One region of the Streptomyces dangxiongensis genome, then DNA from elsewhere that is predicted to be linked to it. Evidence: predicted binding sites of a transcription regulator. Region 1 holds the regulator's gene; each other region holds the start of a gene.

The links. The regulator HrcA, encoded in region 1, represses chaperone genes, less so after heat shock. The targets are predictions, from matches to a motif close to TTNGCACTCNGNNNNNCNGAGTGCNAA.
Region 2: groES (co-chaperone GroES) is a predicted target of HrcA. The motif match lies at 4,313-4,339, and genes of this name have one in related genera.
Region 3: groL (chaperonin GroEL) is a predicted target of HrcA. The motif match lies at 6,172-6,198, and genes of this name have one in related genera.

Annotation. Positions count from the first base shown of each region.
Region 1 covers NZ_CP033073.1:5,314,230-5,324,478, forward strand. Annotated here, with positions in the region: gene D9753_RS23910 (AMP-dependent synthetase/ligase) at 189-2,063, shown strand; gene hemW (radical SAM family heme chaperone HemW) at 2,237-3,469, shown strand; gene D9753_RS23920 (DUF3097 domain-containing protein) at 3,559-4,362, opposite strand; gene D9753_RS23925 (MBL fold metallo-hydrolase) at 4,431-5,153, opposite strand; gene hrcA (heat-inducible transcriptional repressor HrcA) at 5,324-6,340, shown strand; gene dnaJ (molecular chaperone DnaJ) at 6,341-7,477, shown strand; gene D9753_RS23940 (nitronate monooxygenase) at 7,698-8,828, shown strand; gene D9753_RS23945 (16S rRNA (uracil(1498)-N(3))-methyltransferase) at 8,825-9,565, shown strand; gene D9753_RS23950 (VOC family protein) at 9,582-9,974, shown strand; gene D9753_RS23955 (hypothetical protein) at 10,096-10,249, shown strand, end outside.
Region 2 covers NZ_CP033073.1:3,207,008-3,217,256, reverse strand. Annotated here, with positions in the region: partial or broken gene D9753_RS14100 (LCP family protein) at 18-251, shown strand; partial or broken gene D9753_RS14095 (IS5 family transposase) at 380-1,209, shown strand; gene D9753_RS14090 (class I SAM-dependent methyltransferase) at 1,226-2,389, opposite strand; gene D9753_RS14085 (polysaccharide deacetylase family protein) at 2,480-3,406, shown strand; gene D9753_RS14080 (polysaccharide deacetylase family protein) at 3,403-4,212, shown strand; gene groES (co-chaperone GroES) at 4,486-4,794, shown strand; gene groL (chaperonin GroEL) at 4,915-6,543, shown strand; gene D9753_RS14065 (SDR family NAD(P)-dependent oxidoreductase) at 6,849-7,622, opposite strand; gene D9753_RS14060 (MOSC domain-containing protein) at 7,674-8,342, opposite strand; gene D9753_RS14055 (LysR family transcriptional regulator) at 8,424-9,332, shown strand; gene D9753_RS14050 (WhiB family transcriptional regulator) at 9,535-9,864, opposite strand; gene D9753_RS14045 (response regulator transcription factor) at 10,245-10,249, shown strand, end outside.
Region 3 covers NZ_CP033073.1:4,359,578-4,369,826, reverse strand. Annotated here, with positions in the region: gene murQ (N-acetylmuramic acid 6-phosphate etherase) at 1-802, shown strand, start outside; gene D9753_RS19645 (PTS transporter subunit EIIC) at 819-2,342, shown strand; gene D9753_RS19640 (hypothetical protein) at 2,433-3,002, shown strand; gene D9753_RS19635 (NADH:flavin oxidoreductase) at 3,031-4,152, opposite strand; gene groL (chaperonin GroEL) at 4,386-6,008, opposite strand; gene D9753_RS19625 (cold-shock protein) at 6,376-6,579, opposite strand; gene D9753_RS19620 (MoaD/ThiS family protein) at 7,020-7,295, opposite strand; gene thrC (threonine synthase) at 7,292-8,575, opposite strand; SAM riboswitch class I at 8,593-8,749, opposite strand; partial or broken gene D9753_RS19610 (glucosyl-3-phosphoglycerate synthase) at 8,906-9,852, shown strand; gene D9753_RS19605 (alpha,alpha-trehalose-phosphate synthase (UDP-forming)) at 9,927-10,249, shown strand, end outside.

The DNA of each region.
Region 1 (10,249 bases):
GCGCGTGCGGAGCGTCACGATGAGGGGAAAGTGACAGGCCGATGCCCCTTACGCAGCGGCCGGTCGCGCCTTACTCTGATCCCTGCTCGATAGTTACTCGCGAGTTAAACAAGCAACCCGAACCCCCACCGTGAGTTAATCCAGCCGCACCCAGTTCGCCGCACCGTCGCGGGCCCCCGGAGGATGTCGTGAGCGACACACAGACCCTGATCGAGACCCGTCCGCCGTCCGTGGCGGCCCTCTTCCTGGAGCGCGTCGCGGCCACACCGGACGCCGAGGCCTACCGGTACCCCGTACCGCCGGCCTCCGGCCAGGGCCCCGACGACTGGAAGTCGCTGAGCTGGGCCCAGGCGGCCGACCGGGTGCACGCGATCGCGGCCGGTCTCATCGACCTGGGCATCCAGCCCGAGCAGCGGGTGGCGCTCGCCTCCTCCACCCGCGTCGAGTGGATCCTCGCCGACCTGGGCATCATGTGTGCCGGCGGCGCCACCACCACCGTCTACCCGCAGACCAACGCCGACGAGTCCGCGTTCATCCTGTCGGACTCCGAGAGCCGGGTGCTGATCGCCGAGGACGCGGCCCAGCTCGCCAAGGCCGTGGAGAAGCGCGCCGAGCTGCCCGCCCTGACCAAGGTCGTGGTCGTCGACCCGGCCGGTGTCGAGACGAACGACTGGGTGACCACCCTCGCCGAGCTGGAGGAGCGCGGCAACGCCTACCTGGAGAGGCACCCGCAGCTCATCAAGGAGCGGGTCGGCGCGATCACCAGGGACCAGCTCGCCACCCTCATCTACACCTCCGGCACCACCGGCCGGCCCAAGGGCGTGCGCCTGCCGCACGACAACTGGGCGTACATGGCGCGGGCGATCGCGGCGACCGGCCTGGTCACCGTCGACGACGTGCAGTACCTGTGGCTGCCGCTCGCGCACGTCTTCGGCAAGGTGCTCACCTCCGGGCAGATCGAGGTCGGGCACGTCACCGCCGTCGACGGCCGCGTCGACAAGATCATCGAGAACCTTCCGGTGGTGCGGCCGACGTACATGGCGGCCGTGCCGCGCATCTTCGAGAAGGTGTACAACGGCGTCGCGGCCAAGGCCCGCGAGGGCGGCGCGGCGAAGTACAAGATCTTCCAGTGGGCGGCCCAGGTCGCCCGCGAGTACGCCAAGGCCAGCCAGGACAACTTCCGGCGCACCGGCACCGCCTCCGTGCCCTTCGGCCTCGCCACCCGGCACAAGGTCGCCGACACCCTCGTCTACGGCAAGCTCCGCGAGGCCTTCGGCGGCCGGCTGCGCGCCTGTGTCTCCGGCGCCTCCGCGCTCTCCCCGGAGATCGGTTTCTTCTTCGCCGGCGCCGGCATCCACATCCTGGAGGGCTACGGCCTCACGGAGACCTCCGCCGCGTCCTTCGTCAACCCCGGCGAGGCCTACCGCACCGGCACGGTCGGCAAGCCGCTGCCCGGCACCGAGGTGCGCATCGCCGACGACGGCGAGATCCTGCTGCGCGGCCCCGGCATCATGGAGGGCTACCACCAGCAGCCCGGGAAGACCGCCGAGGTGCTGGAGTCCGACGGCTGGTTCCACACCGGCGACATCGGTGAACTCTCGCCCGACGGCTATCTGCGCATCACCGACCGCAAGAAGGACCTCATCAAGACCTCCGGCGGCAAGTACGTCGCGCCGGCCGAGGTCGAGGGCCAGTTCAAGGCGGTGTGCCCGTACGTCTCCAACATCCTCGTGCACGGCGCCGACCGGAACTACTGCACCGCCCTGATCACCCTGGACGAACTCGCGATCCAGGACTGGGCGAAGGACAACGGCCTGGAGGGCAGGCCGTACGCGGAGATCGTCGCCGCGCCGCAGACGGTGGAGATGGTCGACGGCTACGTCCGGCAGCTCAACAGCGGGCTCCAGCGCTGGCAGACCATCAAGAAGTTCCGGCTGCTGCCCCGCGACCTCGACGTGGAGCACGGCGAGATCACGCCGAGCCTGAAGCTGAAGCGGCCGGTGGTGGAGCGGGAGTACCGGCACCTCATCGACGAGATGTACGCGGGGACGCGGGAGCAGTAGGGGACGGCGGAGCGGACCCGCGGCCCGGCCCACGCCCGGTGGCGGCGGCCTGCCCGACGCCACCCCGGCACCCCGGGCTGCGGCAGGCCACCCTCGTACGCCCGGACGCAACGCCCGGCCCGCCCCGCCCGCTCCAGCCGGAGTGGCCGTCGGGGTGCGGGACAATGGGGGACATGCCTTCCGCACTTCCCGACGGCGAGCCCGTCCCCGCCGACGGTGCGCTGCCCGCGCACGCGCTCGCCGGGGCCGGCGAGCGCCCGCTCGGTTTCTACCTCCACGTGCCGTACTGCGCGACCCGCTGCGGCTACTGCGACTTCAACACCTACACCGCGACCGAGCTGCGCGGCACCGGCGGGGTCCTCGCCTCCCGGGACAACTACGCCGAGACGCTGACCGACGAGATCCGGCTGGCCCGCAAGGTGCTGGGCGACGATCCGCGCGAGGTCCGCACGGTCTTCGTCGGCGGCGGTACGCCGACCCTGCTCGCCGCCGGCGACCTGGTACGGATGCTGACCGCGGTCCGCGACGAGTTCGGTCTCGCGCCGGACGCGGAGGTCACGACGGAGGCGAACCCGGAATCGGTCGGCCCGGAGTACCTCGCCGCCCTCCGGGAGGGCGGGTTCAACCGGATCTCCTTCGGCATGCAGAGCGCCAGGCAGCACGTACTGAGGGTCCTCGACCGCACCCACACCCCCGGCCGGCCCGAGGCGTGCGTGGCGGAGGCCAGGGCGGCGGGCTTCGAGCACGTCAACCTGGACCTGATCTACGGCACCCCGGGGGAGTCGGACGACGACTGGCGGGCCTCCCTGGAGGCGGCCCTGGGCGCGGGCCCCGATCATGTCAGCGCGTACGCGCTCATCGTCGAGGAGGGCACCCGGCTCGCCGGCCGGGTCCGCCGGGGCGAGATCCCGATGACGGACGACGACGTCCACGCCGACCGCTATCTGATCGCCGAGGAGATGCTGGGCGCGGCCGGCTTCGACTGGTACGAGGTCTCCAACTGGGCCACCTCCCCGGCGGCCCGCTGCCTGCACAACGAGCTGTACTGGCGGGGCGCCGACTGGTGGGGCGCCGGACCGGGCGCGCACAGCCACGTGGGCGGCGTGCGCTGGTGGAACGTGAAGCACCCGGGCGCGTACGCGGCGGCGCTGGCCTCGGGGCGGTCGCCGGGCGCGGGCCGGGAGCTGCTGTCCGACGAGGACCGCCGGGTCGAGCGCGTCCTGCTGGAGCTGCGGCTGCGCGAGGGCGTACCGCTGGATCTGCTCCGGGCCCAGGGGCTCGCGGCGGCGCGCCGGGCCCTGGCCGACGGACTGCTGCGGGAGGGGCCGTACGAGGAGGGGCGCGCCGCGCTGACCCTGCGCGGTCGGCTGCTGGCGGACGCGGTGGTGCGGGACCTGGTCGACTGACCCCCACGGCGGGCGCGGCCGGCACGGACCCTGGTGGACCGGCCTCGCACGGGCGCGGTCACGAGGTCGATCAGCTCCTCGAACGGCCCTCACGCGGGCGCGGTCACGAAGTCGATCAGCTCCTCGACCCGTCCCAGCAGCTCAGGCTCCAGGTCCTTGTACGACCGCACCCGCGCCAGGATCCCCTGCCAGACCGCGCCCGTGTTCTCCGGCCAGCCCAGTGCCCGGCACACCCCCGTCTTCCAGTCCTGGCCGTGCGGCACCGTCGGCCAGGCCGGGATGCCCACGGCGGACGGCTTCACCGCCTCCCAGACGTCGATGTACGGGTGTCCGACGACGAGCGCGTGCTCGCTGGTCACCGACTGTGCGATGCGCCACTCCTTGGTGCCGGGCACCAGGTGGTCCACGAGCACGCCCAGCCGGGCGTCCGGGCCCGGCGCGAACTCGGCGACGATCGCCGGCAGGTCGTCCACGCCCCCCAGGTACTCCACCACCACGCCCTCGACGCGCAGGTCGTCGCCCCACACCTTCTCGACCAGTTCGGCGTCGTGCCGGCCCTCGACGTAGATGCGGCCGGCGCGGGCCACGCGCGCGCGTGCGTCCGGGACGGCGACCGAGCCGGACGCCGTGCGGGTGGGGCGTACCGGCCCCGACGGCGGCCGTACGAGGGTCACCGCGCGGCCCTCCAGCAGGAAGCCGTTCGGCTGGAGCGGGAAGACCCGGTGCTTGCCGGAACGGTCCTCCAGGGTCACCGTGCCGGCCTCGCAGCGGATCACCGCCCCGCAGAACCCGCTGCCGGGCTCCTCGACCACCAGGCCCGGCTCGGCCGGCACCTCCGGCACGGGCTTCGGCTTCTTCCACGGCGGGGTCAGGTCGACGGAGTACTGGCGCATTCGGATGACGATAGGAGAAGCCGTACGGCGACGCCCACGACACGCCGGGAACCGGTCGGCGGAGCGGCTCAGCTCACGCCGAAACGGGCGGCCAGGGCGTCCCGTTGACGCCGTACGAAGGCGGCGTCCACCACCGCTCCGTGCCCCGGCACGTACAGCGCGTCCTCGCCGCCGAGCGCCAGCAGCCGGTCCAGCGCGGCCGGCCAGTGCGACGGCACCGCGTCCGGCCCCGCCTGCGGCTCCCCGGACTCCTCCACCAGGTCGCCGCAGAACACCACCTTCGGTGCGCCGGGGACGAGCACGGCGAGGTCGTACGCGGTGTGGCCGGGGCCCACGGCGGCCAGCAGCACCTGCCGGCCGCCGCCCAGGTCGAGGGTCCGCTCGCCGGACACCGGATGGCCGGGCGCGACCAGGGCGTCCACCGCCTCGTCGGCGTCGGCGGCCGGCAGGCCGTTGCCGAGCGCGTCCAGGCGCAGCTCCTCGCGCCGGTGGGCCAGGACCGCGTCCACGCCCACGGCCGCGTACATCTCGGCGCCGGCGAACGCTGACGCCCCGAGGACATGGTCGAAATGGGGATGGGTGAGCGCGAGATGGGTCACACGGCCGCCGGACAGCGCCTCGGCCCGGGACCGCAGCCGCGCCCCCTCCGCCAGGCTCGACCCCGCGTCCACCACCAGCGCCGTCCCCGCGCCCAGTACCAGGCCCGAGGTGCAGTCCCAGCCGGGCAGCCGGCACCGCCCCACCCCGGCGGCCAACCGTTCCCAGCCCAGGTCTTCCCAAGTCACCGTCATAGCGGCGACGCTAGCGCTACGGGTCGGTACGGCGGGCCCGGCCTTGCCCGGTGCATGCCCGGCGGCCGTACACTGGGCCGGGGAAGGCTGGCACTCGCACGGGCGGAGTGCCAGGCGGCCGGCTCGAACGGACGAACGGACGAGGGACGACGTGCTGGAGGTGCGCGCGGATGCTGAGTGAACGCAGGCTTCAGGTGCTGCGCGCCATCGTCCAGGACTACGTCGGCACCGAGGAGCCGGTGGGCTCCAAGGCGCTCACCGAGCGGCACAGCCTCGGCGTATCCCCGGCGACCGTCCGCAACGACATGGCGGCCCTGGAGGACGAGGGGTACATCGCCCAGCCGCACACCAGCGCGGGGCGCATCCCCACCGACAAGGGCTACCGGCTGTTCGTGGACAAGCTCGCCGGCGTCAAGCCGATGACCGGGCCCGAGCGGCGGGCCATCCAGAACTTCCTGGGGGGCGCCGTCGACCTCGACGACGTCGTGGCGCGCACGGTCCGGCTGCTGGCGCAACTGACCCGCCAGGTCGCCGTCGTGCAGTACCCCTCGCTGACCCGGTCCACGGTCCGGCACGTGGAGCTGCTCTCGCTGGCTCCCGCGCGGGTGATGCTGGTGCTGATCACGGACACCGGCCGGGTCGAGCAGCGGATGGTCGACTGCCCGGCGCCGTTCGGCGAGGCGTCGCTGGCGGATCTGCGGGCGCGGCTGAACAGCCGGGTCGCGGGCCGCCGCTTCGCGGACGTGCCGAAACTGGTCGAGGACCTGCCGGAGGCCTTCGAGCACGAGGACCGAGGTACGGTCTCCACAGTGCTCTCCACTCTTCTGGAGACACTCGTCGAGGAGAACGAGGAGCGGCTGATGATCGGCGGTACCGCCAATCTCACCCGCTTCGGGCACGACTTCCCCCTCACGATCCGGCCCGTCCTGGAGGCCCTGGAGGAGCAGGTCGTGCTCCTCAAGCTCCTGGGCGAGGCGAAGGACCCCGGCGTGACCGTGCGCATCGGCCACGAGAACGCCCATGAAGGACTCAACTCCACCTCCGTCGTGTCGGTGGGCTACGGTTCGGGCGGCGAGGCAGTCGCCAAGCTCGGCGTGGTCGGACCGACCCGCATGGACTACCCGGGAACGATGGGAGCGGTACGCGCAGTGGCACGGTACGTCGGACAGATCCTGGCGGAGTCGTAAGTGGCCACGGACTACTACGCCGTTCTCGGCGTGCGCCGCGACGCGTCGCAGGATGAGATCAAGAAGGCGTTCCGCAGGCTCGCTCGCGAGCTGCATCCGGACGTCAACCCCGATCCGAAGACCCAGGAGCGGTTCAAGGAGATCAACGCCGCCTACGAGGTGTTGTCGGACCCGCAGAAGAAGCAGGTCTACGACCTCGGCGGCGATCCGCTCTCCCAGTCGGGCGGGGCCGGTGCGGGCGGTTTCGGCGCCGGCGGCTTCGGCAACTTCTCCGACATCATGGACGCGTTCTTCGGTACGGCGTCGCAGCGCGGGCCGCGCTCGCGCACACGGCGCGGCCAGGATGCGATGATCCGCATCGAGATCGAGCTGGACGAGGCGGCCTTCGGGACGACCAAGGACATCCAGGTCGACACCGCCGTCGTCTGCAACACCTGCAACGGCGAGGGCGCGGCCCCGGGCACGTCGGCGCAGACGTGTGACATGTGCCGCGGCCGTGGCGAGGTGTCGCAGGTCACCCGGTCCTTCCTGGGCCAGGTCATGACCTCCCGGCCCTGCCCCCAGTGCCAGGGCTTCGGCACGGTGGTGCCGACCCCCTGCCCGGAGTGCGCCGGCGACGGCCGTGTCCGCTCGCGCCGCACGCTCACCGTGAAGATCCCGGCCGGCGTCGACAACGGCACGCGGATCCAGCTCGCCGGTGAGGGCGAGGTCGGCCCCGGCGGCGGTCCGGCCGGTGACCTGTACGTCGAGATCCACGAGCTGCCGCACGCGATGTTCCAGCGGCGCGGTGACGACCTGCACTGCACGGTCACTGTCCCGATGACGGCGGCGGCCCTCGGCACGAAGGTGCCGCTGGAGACCCTGGACGGCATGGAGGAGGTCGACATCCGGCCCGGCACCCAGTCCGGCCAGTCGATCCCGCTGCACGACCGGGGCGTGACCCACCTGCGCGGCGGCGGCCGGGGTGACCTGATCGTCCACGTCGAGGTCATGACCCCGACCAAGCTCGACCCCGAGCAGGAACGCCTCCTGCGTGAACTGGCCAAGCTGCGCGGCGAGGAACGCCCCCAGGGCCAGTTCCAGCCGGGGCAGCAGGGTCTGTTCTCCCGGCTGAAGGACGCCTTCAACGGCCGCTGAGGCGGTCGAGGGACGCGTGCGACGGCCGCCGAGGCGGCTGACGGACGCTTCGGCCGGCCGCCGAGCCGGGCGGCCGGGGGCGGTCGCAGCCGGTCGGGGAGTCGCCGGGGAGTGGCCGGGGATTTGCGGGGGTCGGCCCCCGCAAATCCCCTTGTGCCACCGGCCTGTGCGACGGAAACCCGGATTCGGTCCCGTACGGGGGACGTGACACCATGCGGTCATGTCCTCCGCACTGACCGATCTCTTCCCCCACCCGATCGTGCAGGCCCCCATGGCGGGCGGCGTCTCCGTGCCCCAGCTCGTCGCCGCCGTCTGCGAGGCCGGCGGGCTCGGGTTCCTCGCCGCCGGGTACAAGACCGCCGACGGCATGTACCAGGAGATCAAGCGGCTGCGGGGACTGACGGCCCGCCCCTTCGGCGTGAACGTGTTCATGCCGCAGCCGGAGCACCCCGGCGCGGCCACCGGCATCAGCGCGCCGGCCGGCGCCGCGCCCTCGTCCGGCGCCGTCGAGGTGTACGCCCACCAGTTGGCCGGTGAGGCCGCCTGGTACGAGACCGAGCTGGGGGACCCGGACAGCGGCCGGGACGACGGCTACGAGGCCAAGCTCGCCGTGCTGCTCGACAACCCGGTGCCGGTGGTCTCCTTCCACTTCGGCGTGCCGAGCCGCGAGGTGCTCGACCGGTTCCGCCGGGCGGGCACGTTCACCCTGGTCACCGCGACCACCGCGGAGGAGGCCCGCGCGGTCGAACGGGCCGGCGCGGATGCGGTGATCGCCCAGGGCGTGGAGGCCGGCGGTCACCAGGGCACCCACCGGGACCTCCCGGAGAACGACGGCTCCGGCATCGGACTGCTGTCGCTGGTCACGCAGATCCGCGAGACGGTCCGCGTCCCGGTCGTGGCGGCCGGCGGCATCATGCGCGGCGGCCAGATCGCCGCAGTCCTCGCGGCCGGTGCGAGCGCGGCCCAGTTGGGCACCGCGTTCCTCGCCACCCCCGAGTCCGGCGCGCACGCCCTGCACAAGCAGGCGCTGACCAACCCCCTGTTCGCCCGCACCGAGCTGACCCGCGCCTTCTCCGGCCGCCCGGCCCGCGGCCTGGTCAACCGCTTCCTGCGCGAGCACGGCCCGTACGCGCCCGCCGCCTACCCGGACGTCCACCACATGACGGCACCCCTGCGCAAGGCCGCCGCGAAGGCCGGGGACGCGCAGGGCATGGCGCTGTGGGCGGGCCAGGGACACCGGCTGGTCCGGGCGCTGCCGGCCGGTGAGCTGGTGGAGGTGCTGGCGGCCGAACTCGCCGAGGCCAGGGGAGCGTTGTCGGACCTGCCGCGGACCGGAGGTGAGGCGCGATGACCGCCCCCGTCTTCGTCGTGGAGCAACTCGAACGGATCGGGCCGGAGTTCGTGCTCGACGGCCCCGAGGGACGGCACGCCGTGTCCGTGAAGCGGCTGCGGCCGGGCGAGGACGTGGTCCTCACCGACGGGCGCGGGCGCTGGGCGGAGGGCGTCGTCAAGGCCGCCGAGGGCAAGGACCGCCTGGTGGTCACGGACCTGGAGTCGGTGCACGAGGAGCCCCCGGCCGCCCCGCGGATCACCGTCGTCCAGGCCCTGCCCAAGGGCGACCGCGGAGAACTGGCCGTGGAGACGATGACCGAGGTCGGTGTCGACGCCGTCGTGCCCTGGCAGGCGTCCCGTTGCATCACCCAGTGGAAGGGCGACCGCGGTCTGAAGGCCCTCGGCAAGTGGCGGGCCACCGCCCGGGAGGCCGGCAAGCAGTCCCGCCGGGTCCGCTTCCCCGAGGTCGGGGACACGGCGACGACGAGACAGGTGGCCGAGCTGCTCGCCCGCGCCGACCTCGCCGCCGTCCTGCACGAGAGCGGCGACGAGCGCCTCGCCACCGCCGCGCTCCCCGCCCACGGCGAGATCGTGCTGGTCGTCGGCCCCGAGGGCGGTGTCTCCCCCGAGGAGCTGGCCCTGTTCGCCGAGGCGGGCGCGAGGCCGTACGTCCTCGGTCCCACCGTGCTGCGTACGTCCACCGCCGGCACCGCCGCCGCGGCCCTCCTGCTGGGCCGCACCGGCCGCTGGTCCTGACCGCCCGGGAGACGCCGTGGAACTCGCCCACATCCGGCTCCTCGTCACCGACTTCGCCGCCTGCTACCGCTTCTACGCCGACGTGCTCGGCCTCACCCCGCAGTCCGGCGCGGAGCGGGGCCCGTACGAGAAGTTCACCCCGCACGCCGGCTCCGCCGGCATCGCGCTCCAGGACCGCGCCATGATGGCCGGGGTCCTGGCCGAGCTGGGCGGGACCGCGACCGGCCACCGCTCCCTGGTCGTGCTGCGGGTGGACGATCTCGACGCCTGCTGCGCGCGGATCACCGCCCGCGGCGCGACGCTGCTGCACGGCCCGGCCCCCCTGACCGACCGCATGCGGGTGGCCTACCTGAAGGACCCGGAGGGCAACCTCGTCGAACTCCAGGAGTGGCTGCTGCTGCGCGGCTGACCGCGACGGCCGGGACGGCGCGCCCGCCGTGTGCGGGTGCCGGACGGGGACGGTCCCCCGGACGGGTGAGTGGCCGTATGCGGTCTACCGCGCCGCCCGGGCCGGTGGCACGCTGCCCTGTATGGCGGCATGGGGACGGATGCGGAACGGCTCGCGGGCGATGGCCGTGGCGGGGCTCGTCGTGCTGGCCACGGGTGCCGCGGTGGCGTGCCGGCCGGGCGGGCTCGGCTCCATGACCGTCGCGTACACCACCGACCGGACCGCCACCGCCGCGC
Region 2 (10,249 bases), 2.1 Mb from region 1:
GGACGTACGTTCCTGTCGTGACGCGACACGAGGCGCGGGGCGACACGGCCGGAGCGGCGGGCCGGCGGTCGGTAGTGCTGAAGACCGCCGGCCTCGCCCTGGCGGGCGCCCTGGTGCTGGGCGCCGCGGCGGCAGGGTGGGCCTACTGGCATCTGAACGGCAACATCCGCGGCGTCGACATCGACAGCGCGCTCGGCGACGACCGGCCCGCCCGCCCGGTGACCACCCCGGCCGCCGCCGCCTCGGCCACGCGGTCGGGCCCGCGCGGGTGCCGGACGAACGCGAGGGGCCGGTCACCCACCCGGGGGACCGGCCCGTCAGGGCGATATACCTAGGTCGTGTCTTCAAAAGATCTTGAGTGGTGGATCATGGTGGGGTGATACGTCGCCATGAACTGTCGGACGCCGAGTGGGAGTTCGTCCGGCCGCTGCTGCCGGAGCCCTTGCGGGGGCGGAAGCGGTTGGACGACCGCACCGTGCTCAACGGGATCGTGTGGAAGTTCCGGACCGGCACCGCCTGGAGGGATGTGCCCGAGCGGTACGGTCCGTGGGCCACGCTGCACACCCGCTTCCGCCGCTGGGCGCTGGACGGCACCTTCGAGCGGATGCTCCGTGCCGCCCAGGCACAGGCAGATGCGGCCGGGGACATCGACTGGCTGGTGTCGGTCGACTCCACCGTTGTCCGCGCCCACCAGCACGCCGCCGGAGCCCGAAAAAGGGGCTCCGCAGCCCCGGCCTCGGACGCTCCAGGGGCGGCCTGACCAGCAAGATTCACCTGGCCTGTGACGCATTGGGCCGCCCGCTCGCCTTCACGATCACGGGCGGGAACACCAACGACTGCACCCAGTTCACCGCCGTGATGGAGGCGATACGGGTGCCCCGCCTAGGCTCGGGACGGCCACGCGTGCGGCCCTCCCATGTCCTGGGCGACAAGGGCTACAGCTCGCGGGCCATCCGGACTTGGCTGCGACGCCGGGGTATCAGCCACACCATCCCCGAGCGGGCCGACCAGGTCCGCAACCGGCACCGCCGCGGCAGCCGGGGCGGGCGCCCGCCGGTCTTCGACAAGCAGCTCTACAAGCGGCGCAACGTGGTGGAACGGTGCTTCAACCGCCTGAAACAGTGGCGCGGTATCGCGACCCGCTACGACAAGACCGCCGAGTCCTACCAAGCAGCCGTCACCCTCGCATCGCTGTTGATGTGGGCGTGACATTTGAAGACAACTCCTAGACCGGTCCGCCGATCAGCATCGTCGGGGCGCCGGCGACGCGGGTGAGGAACACCGTCGCCGCGTTCGGCCCCTGCGGTCTCACCTTCCGGCGCAGTTCCTCCGGCTCGACGGCCGAGCCGCGCTTCTTCACGGTCAGCGTGCCGACGCCGCGCTCGCGCAGCAGCGCCCTCAGCTTCTTGACGTTGAACGGGAGCCGGTCGGTGATCTCGTAGGCGGAGGCGTACGGCGTGGGCCGCAGCTCGTCGGCGGTGACGTAGGCGATGGTCGGGTCCACGAGGCCGCCGCCGATCTCCTCGGCCACCTCCGCGACCAGGTGGGCGCGGATCACGGCACCGTCCGGCTCGTACAGGTACCGCCCCACCGGCCGCACCCCGGGATCGGGCAGACCCCGGCCGGCCAGCGTGCGCGGGCCCGGCAGCAGCGTGGCCCGCACGGCACCCGGCGTCCCGGTCCCGAACCACAGCACCGCCTCCTTCACGTCACCCCCGTCGGAGACCCACTCGGCCTCGGCGGCGTCGGGCACCGCCTCGTGCGGGATGCCCGGGGCGATCTTCAGCGCGGCGCGCGGTGCGCCGGCGGCGGTACGTACCGCCCAGGACAGCGGCGGCGAGTACGCCTCCGGGTCGAAGATCCGGCCGCGTCCGCCCCGCCGGGCCGGGTCCACGAACACCGCGTCGTAACCGGTGACGTCGACCTCCGTGACGTCCGCCTCCCGTACCTCGATCAGCCCGGCGAGCCCCAGCGCCTCGGCGTTCGCGCGGGCCGCCGCCGCGGTCAGCGGATCCCGGTCCACGGCCAGTACCCGGATCCCGGCCCGCGCGAGCGCGATCGCGTCACCGCCGATCCCGCAGCACAGGTCGGCGACGGACGTGACGCCGAGGTCCCGGAACCGCTGCGCCCGGTACGCCGCCACGGCGGTCCGCGTCGACTGCTCGACCCCGTTCGCCGTGAAGAACATCCGCCCGGCGTCCTCGGTCCCGAACTTGGCCGCCGCCCGCTGCCGCAGCCGGGCCTGGCCGAGCGCGGCCGACACCAGCTCGGCGGGGTGGTCGCGGCGCAGCCGGGTGGCGACGGCGAGTTCGTCCGCCGGGGCGGTGTCGCGGACCTCGTCGAGGAGGGCGCGGCCTTCGGGGGTGAGGAGCAGAGCGAGGTCGTTCACCGGGTCATTGTGGGCCAGTCGGTGGATGGTGCGCGCCCGGCGGCGGTGTCGGCCCGGTGCGGACGCCCGGGCCTGGGAGGATCCGACACCATGCGAGTAGTAGTACAAAATGACAAAAGTCAGGCATCGGGCGTGCCGGTGGCCGTCCGCTGCGCAGCTCTCGCGCTGGCCGCCGCCGCCCTCCTCACCGGCTGCGCCGACCGCACCGAACCGGCCACCGGCCGGGGCGGCCCCGCCCGCGCCCCCGACCCGCAGACCCGCCGGGCCGCGGAACACGCCCGCCAGGCCGCCGAACACGCCCGGCTGGCCGCCGCCGCCCACCGCTGGGGCCTGGACCGCGCCCCGCTCGCACCCCCGGCCCCGCCCGCCAGGAAACCCGAGATCACCGCCCGGGACGGCTTCGAGGTGGACGGGCAGGAGGAGGAGGGGCTCCCGCCGGTCTTCACGACCATCCCCACCCGGCAGAAGGTCGTCTTCCTCACCATTGACGACGGCGCGGAGAAGGACCCCGCGTTCCTGCGGATGATGAGCGAGCTGAAGATCCCGTACACCGCCTTCCTCAGTGACTACCTCGTCAAGGAGGACTACGGCTACTTCCGCAGGATGCAGGCGCGGGGCGTGACCCTCAACAACCACACCCTGACCCACCCCTACCTGCCCGGACTGTCCTACGACGAGCAGAAGCACGAGATCTGCGGCATGCAGGACATCATGAAGAAGCAGTTCGGCAAGGCGCCCACCGTCTTCCGGCCGCCGTACGGCAACTACAACGGCGACACCCTGCGCGCCGCCAGGGCCTGCGGGATCAGATACGCGCCCATCTGGGACGAAGAGGTCTTCGTGGACCACTGGGAGTACCGCGAGTGGGACCGCAGCCTGCACCCCGGCGACATCGTCCTCACCCACTTCCGCGGCCGGGACGACTGGAACGGCACGATGGTGGACGACATGCGCCGCTTCCTGGACAAGGTCACGCGCGAGGGCTACGCCGTGGCCCGCCTGGAGGACTACCTGTGAGGCCGCGGGGCCCGGCCGCGGTCCTCGCCGCGGCCCTGCTCCTGACGGGCTGCGCCCCGTCCGTCGACCCCATCGAGCGGCTCGGCAAGAAGGCGGCCGAAGGGGTGCGCCCGCACGGCCGGGCCCCCGACCGCGGCTACCGCCGCTGGGGGCTGACCGAACCGCTCGCCCGCTCCCCGCTGCACACCGCCCGGCCGCTGACCGCACACCCGGGGGCACACGCCCTGCCCCCGGTGGCCGACCACGTCCCCACCCGCGACCGGGTCGTCTTCCTCACCTACGACGACGGCGCCGAACAGGATCCCAGTTTCCTCGACATGGTCCGCGACCTGCGGCTGCCGGTCAGCATGTTCCTCACCGACAGCGTCGCCGGCCCCGGCTACCGCCACTTCGCCCGGCTGCGCGCGCTCGGCGCCGGCATCGAGAACCGCACCCTCGGCCACCGGGCGTCGGCCGGCACGCCGTACGCCTCCCAGCGCGCCGAGATCTGCGGCCAGCAGCACCGGCTCCGCGCCCGCCTCGGCGTCCGCCCGCGCCTCTTCCGGCCGCCCTACGGCTCGTACGACACCACCACCCTGCGCGCGGCGGCGGACTGCGGCATCACGGCGGTCGCCCTGTGGCGCGCCGCCCTGACCCCGGCCGGCCTCGTCTACACCCACGGCCCCCACCGGCTGCGCCCCGGCGACATCGTCCTGGTGGGCCCGGACGAGTCGACGGGCCTGTCCTTGCGCGAACGCACGGCGCGGGTCCTGCGCCACGCGCAGGAGCACGGGCTGACCGTCGGACGCCTCGAGGACTACCTGTAGAGGCGGACCGGGTGGACCCGGAGGCCCCCGGCACGGGCGGCCCCGGCCGCCCGCGCGGGACGCTCCGGCACCCCCGGATCGGGGCGACGCGCCGCGCGCATTGGCACTCCGCTTGACCGAGTGCTAATCACGGTCATAGTCTCGGCCCTGGCACTCGGCAGTCGAGAGTGCCAACAAAGCGACGGGCAGGTCCGGCACCCGCGACGACGGATCGACCTGGTCGCCACCTCAGACAGTTAACCCCGTGAGATCTCCGAAGGGGGAGGTCGGATCGTGACGACCACCAGCTCCAAGGTTGCCATCAAGCCGCTCGAGGACCGCATTGTGGTCCAGCCGCTCGACGCCGAGCAGACCACGGCCTCTGGCCTGGTCATCCCGGACACCGCGAAGGAGAAGCCCCAGGAGGGCGCCGTCCTCGCCGTGGGCCCGGGCCGGTTCGAGAACGGCGAGCGCCTGCCGCTCGACGTCAAGGTCGGTGACGTCGTCCTCTACAGCAAGTACGGCGGCACCGAGGTGAAGTACAACGGCGACGAGTACCTCGTCCTCTCGGCTCGCGACGTTCTCGCGATCATCGAGAAGTAATTCACCTCAAGCACTTCGCTGCTCTGAGCTGCGCCCCTGGCCCCCGCGAATCGATAAGAAGCCGGGCGTCCGGGGCGCAGTCTCTTTTCACCCACACTTTCGGAGAGGGCTCCCGCTGTCATGGCGAAGATCCTGAAGTTCGACGAGGACGCCCGTCGCGCCCTCGAGCGCGGCGTCAACAAGCTTGCCGACACGGTGAAGGTGACGATCGGCCCCCGCGGCCGCAACGTCGTCATCGACAAGAAGTTCGGCGCCCCCACCATCACCAACGACGGTGTCACGATCGCCCGCGAGGTCGAGCTCGAGGACCCGTACGAGAACCTCGGCGCCCAGTTGGTGAAGGAGGTGGCGACCAAGACCAACGACATCGCTGGTGACGGCACCACCACCGCCACCGTGCTCGCCCAGGCGCTGGTGCGCGAGGGCCTGAAGAACGTCGCCGCCGGCGCTTCCCCGGCTGCCCTGAAGAAGGGCATCGACGCCGCGGTCAAGGCCGTCTCCGACGAGCTGCTCGCCACGGCGCGCCCGATCGACGAGAAGTCCGACATCGCCGCCGTCGCCGGGCTGTCCGCCCAGGACCAGCAGGTCGGCGAGCTGATCGCCGAGGCCATGGACAAGGTCGGCAAGGACGGTGTCATCACCGTCGAGGAGTCCAACACCTTCGGTCTGGAGCTGGACTTCACCGAGGGCATGGCCTTCGACAAGGGCTACCTGTCGCCGTACTTCGTGACGGACCAGGAGCGCATGGAGGCCGTCCTGGAGGACCCGTACGTCCTCATCCACCAGGGCAAGATCGCCGCCATCGCCGACCTCCTGCCGCTGCTGGAGAAGGTCATCCAGGCCGGTGCCTCCAGGCCGCTGCTCATCATCGCCGAGGACGTCGAGGGCGAGGCCCTGTCGACCCTGGTCGTCAACAAGATCCGCGGCACCTTCAACGCCGTCGCGGTGAAGGCCCCCGGCTTCGGCGACCGCCGCAAGGCCATGCTCCAGGACATCGCCACCCTCACCGGCGGCACCGTCATCTCCGAGGAGGTCGGCCTCAAGCTCGACCAGGTCGGCATCGACGTGCTGGGCTCGGCCCGCCGCATCACCGTCACCAAGGACGACACCACGATCGTCGACGGCGCCGGCAAGACCGAGGACGTGCACGGCCGCGTCGCGCAGATCAAGGCCGAGATCGAGAACACCGACTCCGACTGGGACCGCGAGAAGCTCCAGGAGCGCCTCGCGAAGCTGGCCGGCGGCGTGTGCGTGATCAAGGTCGGCGCCGCCACCGAGGTGGAGCTGAAGGAGAAGAAGCACCGCCTGGAGGACGCCATCTCCGCGACCCGCGCCGCGGTCGAGGAGGGCATCGTCTCCGGCGGCGGCTCCGCCCTGGTGCACGCCTCCAAGGTCCTGGCCGGCAACCTGGACAAGACCGGCGACGAGGCCACCGGTGTCGCCGTGGTCCGCAACGCCGTGGTCGAGCCGCTGCGCTGGATCGGCGAGAACGCCGGCCAGGAGGGCTACGTCATCGTCTCCAAGGTCAAGGACCTGGAGCCGGGACAGGGCTACAACGCCGCCACCGGCGAGTACGGCGACCTGATCAAGGCCGGCGTCATCGACCCGGTGAAGGTCACCCGCTCCGCCCTGGAGAACGCCGCCTCCATCGCCTCCCTGCTGCTCACGACCGAGACCCTGGTCGTCGAGAAGAAGGAAGAGGAGCCTGAGGCCGCGGGCCACGGCCACAGCCACGGCCACTCGCACTGAGCGAGCAAGCGCCCGAGTGAAGGCCCGGTCCCGGCAGGGGACCGGGCCTTCGCCCTGTCCACGGCGCGCAGGCCCGGCCGCGTCCGGCCCGGCGGTGTCACGCGCGCTCGCCGGGCTTCTCTCCCGAGCGGCAACTCCACCGGTGCCACGAGCCGCGACGCGTCCGGACGGCCCCGGCCGGCCGCCGGGCCGCCGCGAGACCATGAATCCGGGCCGGCGGAAGACTGTGGATCCGGGCCGCCGGAACATCGGGCCGGCGGAACACGGGGAAACCGGGACACCAGGCCGGTGGCGTCCCCCGTCCGCTACTGCGGCCCGTACCTGCGTCCGGTCTTCGAGCTGATCCCGCCCAGCAGTGCGCGCGGCGTCACCTTCACCAGCCCCATCAGCGCCTTGTACCGGGGATCCGGGACGGACACCGTCTTCCCCCGCGCGAGGTCGGTCAGGGCCGCCGCGACCAGCTTGTCGGCATCCAGCCACATCCAGCCCGGGATGTTGTCCGTGCCCATGCCGGCCCGCTGGTGGAACTCGGTGCGCACGAAGCCCGGGCAGAGCGCCATCAGCCGGACCCCGCTGCCGGCCAGGTCCTTCGCCGCGCCCTGGGTGAACTGCACGACCCACGCCTTGGACGCGCCGTACGTGCCGCGCGGGACGAAGGCGGCCACGGAGGCGACGTTCACCACGCCGCCCCGGCCCCGCTCCCGCATCGCCCCGGCCGCCGCCGACGTCAGCCGGAGCACCGCCTCGCAGTGCACCTTGAGCATCATCAGCTCGTCCGGCATGGGCACGTCCAGATAGCGGCCCTTGTTGCCGAAGCCGGCGTTGTTCACCAGCAGGTCGACCGGGTTCTTGCGGTCGCCGAGCCGGTCGGCGACCGCCTCGATGCCCTTGTCCTCGGACAGGTCGGCGGTCAGCACCTCCACCTCGATGCCGTGCCGGTCGTGCAGTTCGGTCGCCTGCTCGCGCAGCCGCCCGGTGTCCCGGGCCACCAGGACGAGGTCGTGCCCGTCAGCCGCGAGCCGCCGCGCGAACGCGGCACCGATTCCCGCGGTCGATCCCGTAATCAGAGCCGTTGTCATGGCCCAAGCGTAGTGACCCGGACCCGCGGAGTCCGCTGCGGCGACGGCCCGTCAGCCGGTCCGCGCGGCCAGGTACGCGCGGGCCGCCGCCCGCGCCTCCGGGTGCAGCGCGTCGCCCGCGGCGAGCAGCTCCGGCAGCAGGTCCCGGTCGGTGGTGATCGCGCGGAACTGCAACGCCGCCGTCACCCCGTGGTCCGGCCGGTACACGATCTCCACGGCGTCGCCCGCCTGGATCTCACCCGGCTCGATCACCCGGAGGTAGGCACCCGATGCGCCCTTCTGTGTGAACCTCCTGACCCAGCCGCGCTCGCCCAGATGGCCCTGGAACGTACGGCACGGAACACGGCCCGAGGTCACCTCCAGCACCACCGTGGGGCCGATCCGCCAGCGCTCGCCGATCAGCGCCCCGGAGACCTCCAGGCCGTCCGTCGTCAGGTTCTCCCCGAAACAGCCGTTGGCCAGAGGCCGGCCGAGTTCGCGCTCCCACGCGTCGAGGTCCTCGCGGGCGAACGCGTACACCGCCTGGTCGTCCCCGCCGTGGAAGCGCCGTTCGCACACCGCGTCCCCGGCGAGCCCGCTCCCGCCGGTCCCCTTGGGCCCGGGCGCCGCCACCCGCACCGGCCCGTCGGCCGGCCGCTTGTCGATACCGGTCAGCCCGTCCGGCTGACCCGTGTAGGGCACGCGCCGGGGGCGGCCCACATTCACCGAGAGAACCTTCATTCCCCGCACGGTACGGGACCGGGACCCAAAGTACCGACGCGTGATCGGACGTCTCGTCCAAGGCTGTCTTATGCTCCTGGGGTGATCGAGGCCCGTCATCTCCGCGTTCTGCGCGCCGTCGCCACCACCGGTTCCTTCTCCGCGGCGGGGCGCCAACTGGGCTGCACCCAGCCGGCCGTCAGCCAGCAGATGAAGGCCCTGGAAACCTCCGTCGGCACCCCGCTGCTGGTCCGCGCGGGCCGGGAGATGCGTCTCACCCAGGCGGGCGAGGCCCTCGTGCGGCACGCCGCCGGCATCCTCGCCGGGCTCACCGCGGCCGAGGAGGAGGTCGCCGCCATCGCCGGTCTGCGCGCGGGCCGGGTCCGGCTGGTCTCCTTCCCCAGCGGCAGCTCCACGCTGGTCCCGACGGCCTTGGCCGCCCTGCGCGCCGCCCATCCCGGCACCCGCGTCTCCCTGGAGGAGGCCGAACCCCCGAGGTCCGTCGAACTGCTGCGCGAGGGGGACTGCGACCTGGCCCTGGCCTTCCGTTACGAGGGCGCGGCGGTTGCCGAGGACTGGGACGACCTCGTCGTACGGCCCCTGCTGACGGACCGGCTGGTCGCCCTGGTGCCCGAACGGCACCGGCTCGCGCGCGCGGACGCCGTCGCCATCGGAGAGCTGGCCGCCGAGCCCTGGATCGCGGGCTGCCCGCGCTGTCGCGGCCAACTGGTCGCGGTGTGCGAGAAGGAGGGCTTCACCCCGCGGATCGACTTCGCCACCGACGACTACCCGGCGGTGGTCGGCCTGGTCGGCGCGGGTCTGGGGGTCGCCGTACTGCCGCAGCTCGCGGTGGAGTCGGTACGGCCGAGGGGCGTGCGGACGGTACGGCTGGAACCGGCGGTACGGCGGGAGATCGTCGCGCTCACCCTGCCCGACCTGGCACAGGTGCCGGCCGTGGCGGCGACGCTGGAACAACTGGCCCGCGCGGCCCGGACGACCGGACGCGGCTGACGCGGCGCCGACGATCGGACGCGGTCGGTACGGCGCTGGCCGGGCGCCGCCCACTCGGCCCGGTCACCGGGCGCGGCAGGCGCGGTGCGGACAGCCGGGCGCGTCCTGGCCTCGCCCGCGTCCAGGAGCTGCCCGGCGGCGTCGAGGGCACGCTCGCGTGCCCGCCGAGGGGTGGGGTGCGAATCTTTGCAGAAACGTTCCTTCAGTGCTCAGGGGTGGTGTCGCCGCTGGTGGTCGACGCCGACACCAGGCGGTTGCGGGCCCGCCCCATCAACTCTTCGCGCTCGTCCTCGGTCAGGCCGCCCCAGACGCCGTACGGCTCGCGCACCGCCAGTGCGTGCGCGGCGCACTGCGCACGGACCGGGCATCTCATGCAGACCTCCTTGGCCGAGTTCTCGCGAGCACTCCGAGCCGCCCCGCGCTCGCCCTCGGGGTGGAAGAAGAGCGAGCTGTCCACGCCCCGACAGGCAGCCAGTAGCTGCCAGTCCCACAGGTCCGCGTTCGGTCCGGGAAGGCGGGAGAAATCTGCCATTACGTGACCCCTTGTAGCCGTTCTGGGCGGAAACGGTGCCTACGACCGTACGTCTCCGGTCTAAGGAGATGAAAATATGACTCATTGCGAATCTAGCCCCGGACACTACGAAACGGGAAGAAAAGGGGACGAATGGGTCATAGACGTGATGAAAAGGTGAGAGTCCGACGGCCATGTCTGCACCGTGTCGACGCCCTCACATAGAGTGCCGAAGACGGCACCCGGCCCCGTAACTCTTTCGAGTGACCGTCGTTGAGAGGGCGGAGGCGGTTGAAGAAACAAGCGCTCGGGCAGGCGTCCGAGACGGTCGACCGCACAGGTGACGATTCCGTACCAGCCTGGAGGCTCAAGGTGACGCGCATCAGCTGCGGAGGGCGGTCATGAC
Region 3 (10,249 bases), 950 kb from region 1:
CGCGGGCGTGCCCGCCGCCGTCGCCGCCGAGCTGCCACGGATCGCCGCCGCCGTCGACGCCGTCGCCGACCGCATGACCCGCGGCGGACGGCTCGTCTACGCCGGAGCCGGGACCGCCGGCCGGCTCGGCGTGCTGGACGCCTCCGAGTGCCCGCCCACCTTCAACACCGACCCCGCCCAGGTAGTCGGCCTCATCGCGGGCGGCCCCGACGCCATGGTGACCTCCGTGGAGGGCGCCGAGGACTCCGCGGAACTGGCCCGCAGGGACCTCGACGCGCTGAAGCTGAACGCCGAGGACAGCGTGGTCGGCGTCTCCGCCTCCGGCCGCACCCCCTACGCGGTCGGCGCCGTCGAGCACGCCCGCGCACTGGGCGCGCTGACCGTCGGCCTGGCCTGCAACGAGAACAGCGCGCTGGCCGCCGCCGCCGAGCACGGCATCGAGGTCGTCGTGGGCCCGGAGCTGATCACCGGCTCCACCCGGCTGAAGGCGGGCACGGCCCAGAAGCTCGTCCTCAACATGCTGTCGACGATCACGATGATCCGGCTCGGCAAGACGTACGGGAACCTGATGGTCGACGTGCGCGCCTCCAACGAGAAGCTGCGGGCCCGCTCCCGCCGGATCGTCGCGCTCGCCACCGGAGCGGGCGACGAGGAGATCGAGGAGGCCCTCACCCGGACCGGCGGCGAGGTCAAACACGCGATCCTGGCGCTGCTCGCCGGCGTCGACGGCCCGACGGCCGCCCGCCTTCTGGAGGAGTGTGACGGCCATCTGCGTGCCGCGCTGGCGCACGCCCCCCGCTGACCCGCACGCTCGGGGCGTGCGCATCGACCCCGCCTCCACCGCGACCGCCGTCCTCGCCCGGGTGGGCGGACCGGCCAACGTCGTCTCCGTGACCCACTGCATGACCCGCCTGCGGCTGACCCTCGCCGACCCGGCGGCCGGGGACGAGGAGGCCCTGCGGGCCGTACCCGGCGTGCTCGGGGTGGTGAGCGGCGGGGACATGTGGCAGATCGTGCTCGGGCCCGGCGTGGTCGACGAGGTCACGGCCGAGGTCCGCACGCTGCTCGCCGCAGGGACCACCGACACCACCGACGCCGCCGCCCCCGAGACGGCACCCGACCGGGCGGCCCGGGCCCCGGAGGACGTCCGGCGCCGTGACGCCGCCCCCGTCCGGACCGCCCTGCGGCGCGTCGCGCACGTGTTCGTCCCGCTGATCCCCGCCCTCATCGGCTGCGGCATCCTGGCCGGGCTCAACGGCCTGCTGCTGAACGCCGGCCTGCTGCCCGCGCTCACCCCCGCTCTGTCCGCGATCGCCTCCGCGTTCATGGCCCTGATCCCGGTGTTCGTCGGCTACAACACGGCCAAGGAGTTCGGCGGCACGCCCGTGCTGGGCGGGGCCGTCGCGGCGGTCGTGGTGTATCCGGGCGTGGCGAAGGTGACGGCGTTCGGCGTGCACCTGGCGCCCGGGCAGGGCGGGGTGCTCGGCGCGCTCGCGGCGGCGTTCCTGGCCACGCGGGTGGAGAAGTGGTGCCGGGGCCGGGTGCCGGGCGCGCTGGACGTCCTGCTGACCCCGGCCGTGACGGTCCTCGTCGCCGGCCTGGTGACGCTGTACGGCCTGATGTACGCGGCCGGGACGGTGGCGGCGGCGATCGGCACGGCCGCGACCTGGCTGCTCGCCACCACCGGCGCCCTGGCCGGGCTGCTCCTCGGCGGCCTGTTCCTCCCCCTGGTCATGCTGGGCCTGCACCAGGCCCTGATCCCGCTGCACGCCACCCTGATCGAACAGCAGGGCTACACGGCACTGCTGCCGCTGCTGGCGATGGCGGGCGCCGGGCAGGTGGGCGCTGCCCTCGCGGTCTACGTCCGCCTCCGTCACGACGTCCCGCTGCGGACGACGATCAGGTCGGCGCTCCCGGCGGGCCTGCTGGGGGTCGGCGAACCCCTGATCTACGGCGTCTCCCTGCCGCTCGGCCGGCCGTTCCTGACCGCCTGCGCGGGCGGGGCGGCGGGCGGTGCGTTCATCGGCTTCTTCGCCATGCTGGGCACCCGGGTGGGCGCCACGGCGATCGGCCCGTCGGGCTGGGCCCTGTTCCCGCTGCTGGCCGGGAACCGCGGCCCGGCCATGCTGGCCTCGGTCTACGCGGGCGGCCTCCTCACCGGCTACCTGGTGGGCTTCCTGGCCACCTACCTCACCTTCCGGCCCACCGACACCACCGGCACCACCGTCACGACCGGCACGACCGGCACCGTCGACACCGCCAGCACCACCGGCACCACGAGCACCATCGGCACCACCGGCGCCACCTCCACCGGCACCGCCACCCCGGCGCCCGGCACCTGAGCGCGCCCACCGGAGACGCCCGGCCCACGACCCGGGATCCCGGGTCCGGGCGGGCAGGGCACCATGGTGGGGAGGAGGCGACCGATCGACATGAACCATGCCCAGCTCACCGCCCTCGGACGGGCTCTGCGGCTGCTCGGGGAGCACGGAGAGGCCCTGACCGCCGACACGCCGGACGCGCGGCTGCACGAGATCAGGAGCGATCTGCGGCGCGCCCTCGACCTGCTGGAGGACAGCGTCACGGCCGGCGCGCCCGCCACCCGGTGCCCCGAGCATCCGCAGGGGCCGGTCGACGAGAGCGCCCCCGACCTGTGCCTGCTGTGCGAGACCCGGCGCCGGGCCGCCCGCCGCTCGGAGTTCCGGGGCCGGCCCCGGCCCGGCGAGCCGGTGCCGTCGGCCCCCTCCCGCTACGGCGTCCGCGGCGACCGGCCAGAGCCCCAGCAGCGGTGGCTGCCGGAGCTGTGGAACGGGCAGGAGTGGCAGCTTTGCGGCACACCCCGGCGGGACCTCCGCGAGGCCGAGGCGTACCTCGCGGCCCAGCGGCGCGGCTCCCGCCCGGCCATGGCGTACCGGCTCGTGCACGAGTTCACCGACTACGAGGTGCTGCGGGTGTGGGGAACCCCGGTACGGGTCGACATCGAGCCCATGGGCAATCTGTAGCCGGAGCGGCGCGGGGCCCGCGGCCGGGTCAGCTCAGGGTCTTGATCGCCGCCGCGTCGTACGGCTGCAGCTCGTCGAAGCGGTCGGCGAGCACCTTGGCGGCCCACTCCGGGTCCTGGAGCAGCGCGCGGCCGACGGCGACCATGTCGAACTCGTCGGCCTCCAGGCGGTCCAGGAGGTTGTCGAGGCCGCGGACCGGGGAGCCCTCGCCCTCGAAGGCGTGCACGAAGTCGCCGTCGAGGCCGACCGAGCCGACGGTGATGACCGGCTTGCCGGTGAGCTTCTTGGTCCAGCCGGCCAGGTTCAGGTCCGAACCGTCGAACTCGGGGAGCCAGTAGCGGCGGGTGGAGGCGTGGAAGGCGTCGACACCGGCCTCCGCCAGCGGGGTGAGGATGGACTCCAGCTCCTCGGGGGTCTGCGCGAGCCGGGCGTCGTAGGCCTCCTGCTTCCACTGCGAGTAGCGGAAGATGATCGGAAACTCCGGGGAGACGGCGTCGCGGACGGCGGCGACCAGCTCCGCCGTGAACCGCGCCCGGGCCACCGGGTCGCCGCCGTAGCCGTCGGTGCGGCGGTTGGTGTACGCCCACAGGAACTGGTCGAGGAGGTAGCCGTGGGCGCCGTGGATCTCCACGCCGTCGAAGCCGATGCGCTCGGCGTCCGCCGCGGCCCGGGCGAACGCGCCGATGACGGCGTCGATGTCGGCCTGGGTCATGGGGGTGGCGTCCGCGGTGCCGTCGACGCGCAGGCCGGAGGGGCCGTGGGAGGGGGCGTCCGGGAAGGGCGCGTCACCCTCGTTGCGGACGGTGCCGATGTGCCAGAGCTGCGGGACGATCGTGCCGCCGGCCGCGTGCACGTCCTCGGCGACCTTCGCCCAGCCCGCCAACTGCTCCTCGCCGTGGAAGCGCGGGACGCGGTCGCTCTGACCGGCCGACTCGTGGCCCACGTAGGTGCCCTCGGTGACGATGAGGCCGACACCGGCGGCGGCGCGGCGGGCGTAGTACGAGCGCACGTCCTCGCCGGGGACGCCGCCCGGGGAGAACATGCGGGTCATCGGCGCCATCACGATCCGGTTGGGGACGGTGAGGCCGTTGAGGGAGATCGGCCGGGACAGGATCCGGGCCGCGCGGGAGGCGGGGGTCGTGACGGTCACGTGGGGGCTCCTCGGGGATTCACTCGGTAGACCAGTCGGTATGTGCGCACGCAATGTTGCACCTAATGAATAAACCTCCGGCACGCGTTCGCGCATTCCACCCGCACCCCACCGGCTCCGTGACCCCGGTCACACCGCACACCCGTCGCGGGAAACGCCCGAGGGCGGCACCCCCTGCGTCAGCAGGAGGTGCCGCCCTCGGTCGGAAGGACAGGCGATCAGCCGGAGGCCGATCAGAAGTCCATGTCACCGCCCGGCATGCCGCCGCCGGCCGGCGCGGCGTTCTTCTCCGGCTTGTCGGCGATGACGGCCTCGGTGGTGAGGAACAGCGCGGCGATGGACGCGGCGTTCTGGAGCGCGGAACGCGTCACCTTCGCCGGGTCGATGATGCCCTCGGCGACCAGGTCGACGTACTCACCGGTCGCGGCGTTCAGGCCGTGGCCCGGGGTGAGGTTGCGCACCTTCTCCACCACGACACCGCCCTCGAGGCCGGCGTTGACGGCGATCTGCTTCAGCGGGGCCTCGAGCGCGATGCGCACGGCGTTGGCGCCGGTCGCCTCGTCACCCTCGAGCTCCAGCTTCTCGAAGACCTGGGAGGCCTGGAGCAGGGCCACGCCACCACCGGCGACGATGCCCTCCTCGACGGCCGCCTTCGCGTTGCGGACGGCGTCCTCGATGCGGTGCTTGCGCTCCTTGAGCTCCACCTCGGTGGCGGCACCGGCCTTGATGACCGCGACACCGCCGGCGAGCTTCGCCAGGCGCTCCTGGAGCTTCTCGCGGTCGTAGTCCGAGTCGCTGTTCTCGATCTCGGCGCGGATCTGGTTGACCCGGCCGTTGACCTGCTCGGAGGAGCCCGAACCGTCGACGATGGTGGTCTCGTCCTTGGTGATGACGACCTTGCGGGCACGGCCCAGGAGGTCCAGGGTCGCGTTCTCCAGCTTGAGGCCGACCTCCTCGGAGATGACCTCGCCGCCCGTGAGGATGGCGATGTCGCCGAGCATGGCCTTGCGGCGGTCGCCGAAGCCCGGGGCCTTGACGGCGACGGACTTGAAGGTGCCGCGGATCTTGTTGACGACCAGGGTCGACAGGGCCTCGCCCTCGACGTCCTCGGCGATGATCAGCAGCGGCTTGCCCGACTGCATGACCTTCTCCAGGAGCGGGAGCAGGTCCTTGACCGAGGAGATCTTGGAGTTGGCGATGAGGATGTAGGGGTCCTCGAGCACCGACTCCATGCGCTCCATGTCGGTCGCGAAGTAGGCGGAGATGTAGCCCTTGTCGAAGCGCATGCCCTCGGTGAGCTCCAGCTCAAGACCGAAGGTGTTGCTCTCCTCGACGGTGATGACGCCTTCCTTGCCGACCTTGTCCATGGCCTCGGCGATCAGCTCGCCGATCTGGGTGTCGGCGGCGGAGATGGACGCGGTGGAGGCGATCTGCTCCTTGGTCTCGACGTCCTTCGCCTGCTCCAGCAGGGCGGCGGAGACGGCCTCGACGGCCTTCTCGATACCGCGCTTCAGGGCCATGGGGTTGGCGCCGGCGGCGACGTTGCGCAGGCCTTCCTTGACCAGGGCCTGAGCGAGAACGGTCGCGGTGGTCGTACCGTCACCGGCGACGTCGTCCGTCTTCTTGGCGACTTCCTTGACCAGCTCGGCGCCGATCTTCTCGTACGGGTCCTCGAGCTCGATCTCCTTGGCGATGGAGACACCATCGTTGGTGATCGTGGGGGCGCCCCACTTCTTCTCGAGGACGACGTTGCGGCCCTTGGGGCCGAGCGTCACCTTTACGGCGTCCGCGAGCTGGTTCATGCCGCGCTCGAGGCCGCGCCGCGCCTCCTCGTCGAACGCGATGATCTTGGCCATGTGAAGTGGTCCCTCCAGGACTGGGGGTGATTCCTTCGGACCGCGCCCGCGCCCGCGACGGACGGCTCGCCGGCCGCGTGGTTCCTTGCCCCACTTGGCCTGCGGGCCTCACCGACCCGGTCCTTCGTTGTCACTCTCACCTTCAGAGTGCTAACGCCAATGATTAGCACTCGGCATGGTCGAGTGCAAGCGCCTCGCGGGGTAACGGGCCCTCCGTCAGCCCCGCGCGAACACCGGGCGCGGACACGGGACCGGGCACGGACGGACGCGGATCCCGCCCCGGACCGGGCACGGAGCAGGCACGGACCCGGGCACGGCGAAGGGCCCGCACCCTGTGCCGGTGCGGGCCCTTCGCCACAAAAGACGTTCAGGCGCCGAGGCGAACCATGTCGGCCTGCGGGCCCTTCTGGCCCTGCGAGATCTCGAACTCCACCCGCTGGCCCTCTTCCAGGGTGCGGTAGCCGTCCATCTGAATGGCGCTGTAATGGACGAAGACGTCCGCACCACCGTCGACCGCGATGAAGCCGTACCCCTTCTCCGCGTTGAACCACTTGACGGTGCCCTGAGCCATGCCTAACTCCCCTATTACTGGCCCTTGCACAGATCCGCACTTCGCGGACCCGGGTCAGACCTCACCCCCCATTGGCCGGGGGCGTGCGCCGGAACGCGTCGACCGCGGCTGAATGTATCTGTCCAACTGCCCTCTGCAACAGGTCAATCGGACGAGAAATCTGGAAGCGAGCGGTCCGGAATGTGGCGAGAATTCATCCGACTTCAGGGCAAGTCGGGCCCCACAAAGGGAACAAATGCCGCGGAACACCCCAGCACTTTGGCTGTTTCTTGTCGGGCGCACAGCACCGAATGAAGGGCCGCCGACCCGCGGACCGCGACCGTGTTCCCCAACTCTACCGCGCTCAATCACACAGAATTGCCCCCTCCGCTTCTCTTGTGGAGGGGGCAATCGCAGGAACAACATGTAACCGACGTTACCGAAGGTAATGATGCGGCGGATCAGCCGCCGGCGACCGCCGGAATGATCGACACGCCCGCGCCGTCCGGCGTGGCGGTCTGCAGGCCCTGCTCGAAGCGGACGTCGTCGTCGTTCACGTACACGTTGACGAACCGGCGCAGCTTGCCCTGGTCGTCCAGCACCCGGGCGGCGATCCCCGTGTGGTTCCTCTCCAGGTCGGCGATGACGTCGGCGAGGGTCGCGCCCTCGGCGGCGACCTCGGCCGAGCCGCCGGTGTAGGTGCGCAGGATGGTGGGGATGCGAACGGTCACGCTCATGCGAGGCCAGCCTCTCGGAAGGAGTCCAGGGTCGGGCGGATGGTGGCGGTGAGGCCGGTCCCGGCCACCGCGTCCAAAGTCTTCAGGCCGTCGCCGGTGTTGAGGACGACCGTGGTCTTCGCCGGGTCCAGCACACCGTTCTCGATCAGCTTGCGGGTGACGCCCACGGTGACCCCGCCGGCGGTCTCCGCGAAGATGCCCTCGGTCCGCGCGAGCAGCCGGATCGCGTCCACGACCTGCTGGTCGGTGACGTCCTCCACGGCACCGCCGGTGCGGCGCGCGATGTCCAGGACGTACGGACCGTCGGCCGGGTTGCCGATGGCGAGCGACTTGGCGATCGTGTTCGGCTTCTGCGGCCGTACGACGTCGGGCCCGGCCTTGAAGGCGGTGGACACCGGCGAGCAGCCCTCGGCCTGGGCGCCGAAGATCCGGTACGGCCGGTCCTCGACGAGGCCGAGACTGATCAGCTCCCGCAGACCCTTGTCGATCTTCGTGAGCTGGGAGCCGGAGGCGATCGGGACCACGATCTGGTCGGGCAGCCGCCAGCCGAGCTGCTCGCAGATCTCGTACGCGAGGGTCTTGGAGCCCTCCGCGTAGTACGGCCGCAGGTTGACGTTGACGAAGCCCCAGCCCTCGCCGGCCGAGTCGCCGATCAGCTCGGAGCAGAAGCGGTTCACGTCGTCGTAGTTGCCCTCGATGCCGACCAGCTCACCGCCGTAGACGGCGGCCATGACCACCTTGGCCTGCTCCAGGTCGTGCGGGATGAACACGCAGGAGCGCAGGCCGGCCCGGGCGGCGGCGGCGCCGACGGCACCGGCCAGGTTGCCGGTGGAGGAGCAGGACAGGGTGGTGAAGCCGAAGGCGCGGGCGGCCTCCAGGGCCTGGGCGACGACCCGGTCCTTGAAGGAGTGCGTCGGGTTGCCGGAGTCGTCCTTCACGTACAGCCCGCCGGTCACGCCCAGTTCGCGCGCCAGGTTGTCGGCCTTGACCAGCTCGGTCCAGCCCGGGTTCAGGTTGGGCTTGCCGGCGACGTCCGCGGGGACGGGCAGCAGCGGGGCGTAGCGCCAGATGTTCGCGGGGCCCGCCTCGATGCGGCGGCGCAGCTCTTCGGTGTCGTAGGCGGAGAAGTCGTAGGCGATCTCCAGCGGACCGAAACACTCCTCGCAGGCGAAGACCGGGCCGAGCGGCACCCGGTGACCGCACTCGCGACAGCTCAGGGCCGTGGCGGGACCGAGGTCGACGGTGGGACTGCTGGCGCTTGCAACTGTCTGCACAGCCATGGAGGCGAGGCCCTTTCTCCTCATCTTCCTCACGACGCACTTCGCCGTGAGACGGATTTGGCACCTTCCCTAGCCGGGAGCCTCGCGGAGACGATCAGAACTGATCTACGAGAACCGACTGGAGGGTTGCCGGGGCTTCATCGGGCCGTGTCCCTCTGCCCCTCTGGATGAGCAATATGTGGTTGTTGACGCGGGCGACCCCCGACATGCGATGGTCACCGGCGTTGTTCAAGACTGTAACCGAAGGCCAGGACAGTTGAGATAGTCGTCCGTACCGCGAGATGGATCACACCGTGTGCGTGTGGTCGTGACAGTGAGGAGCCGCAGACCGTGCTGGAAGAAGTCGAGCGCTGGCTGGCCGACCGCTCCTGGTCCGTGACCGACCGCCCGCTCCACCGCGTCCTGGCCGCCAAGCAGCGCACGGGCCAGACGATCAGCGTCGTGCTGCCCGCGCTCAACGAGGAGGAGACGGTCGGCGACATCGTCGCGGTCATCCGCCACGACCTCGTGGAGCAGATACCGCTGGTCGACGAGATCGTCGTCGTCGACTCCGGGTCCACCGACCGCACCGCGCAGGTCGCCGCGCGCGCCGGCGCCCGGGTCGTGCACCGCGACGCCATCCTGCCCCGTATCCCCGCCGTCCCCGGCAAGGGCGAGGTGCTGTGGCGCTCGCTGCTGGTGACCGGCGGGGACATCGTCTGCTTCATCGACGCGGACCTGCGCGAGTTCTCCTCCGACTTCGTCACCGGGATCGTCGGCCCGCTGCTCACCGAACCCGGCGTGGACCTGGTCAAGGCGATGTACGACCGCCCGCTCGGCGGCGCGGCCGGGCAGGGCGGCCGGGTCACCGAGCTGATGGCCCGGCCGCTGCTGAACATGCACTGGCCGCAACTGGCCGGCTTCGTGCAGCCGCTCGGCGGCGAGTACGCGGCCCGCCGCTCCCTGCTGGAGCAGTTGCCGTTCCCCGTCGGCTACGGCGTGGAGCTGGGGATGCTGGTGGACGCGCTGCACCTGGCCGGCCTGGACGCGCTGGCCCAGGTCGACGTGGGTGTGCGCCTGCATCGCCACCAGGACGGGCAGGCCCTGGGCCGGATGGCCGCCGCGATCTACCGCACCGCCCAGCTCCGGCTGGCCCGCGGCCATCTGGTCCGGCCCGCGCTGACCCAGTTCGAGCGGGGCGAGGACGGGTTCGAGCCGCGCACACCTACTCGGTGGACACCGAGGAACGGCCGCCCATGGTGGAGATCGCCGAGTACGCCGAGCGCAAGGTGGCGTGAACGGTCCGTATACGGTCCCGTTTGCGGGCGGACCGTACGTTTGAGCGTTTGTGGGCCGGGCTAGGTTGAGGCGTATGGCTTCCACGCACGGCACTGCTGAACAGGCTCAGGTGCTGGTCGCGTCCAATCGCGGCCCGGTTTCGTATCAGATCGACGAGGAGGGCTCGCTGCACGCCAGGCGGGGCGGCGGCGGGCTCGTCTCCGGGCTGTCGGCCATCGGGTCCGACGCGGACTCCGTGTGGGTGTGCGCCGCGCTCGGCGACGGCGACCGCGAGGCCGTGCGGCGCGCGGACGGCGGACTGCTGCCGGCCGCGGACACCGGCGGGCAGCGGGTGCGGATGCTCGGCATCGACCCGGCCGTGCACGCCGCGGCCTACAACGACATCGCCAACTCGGT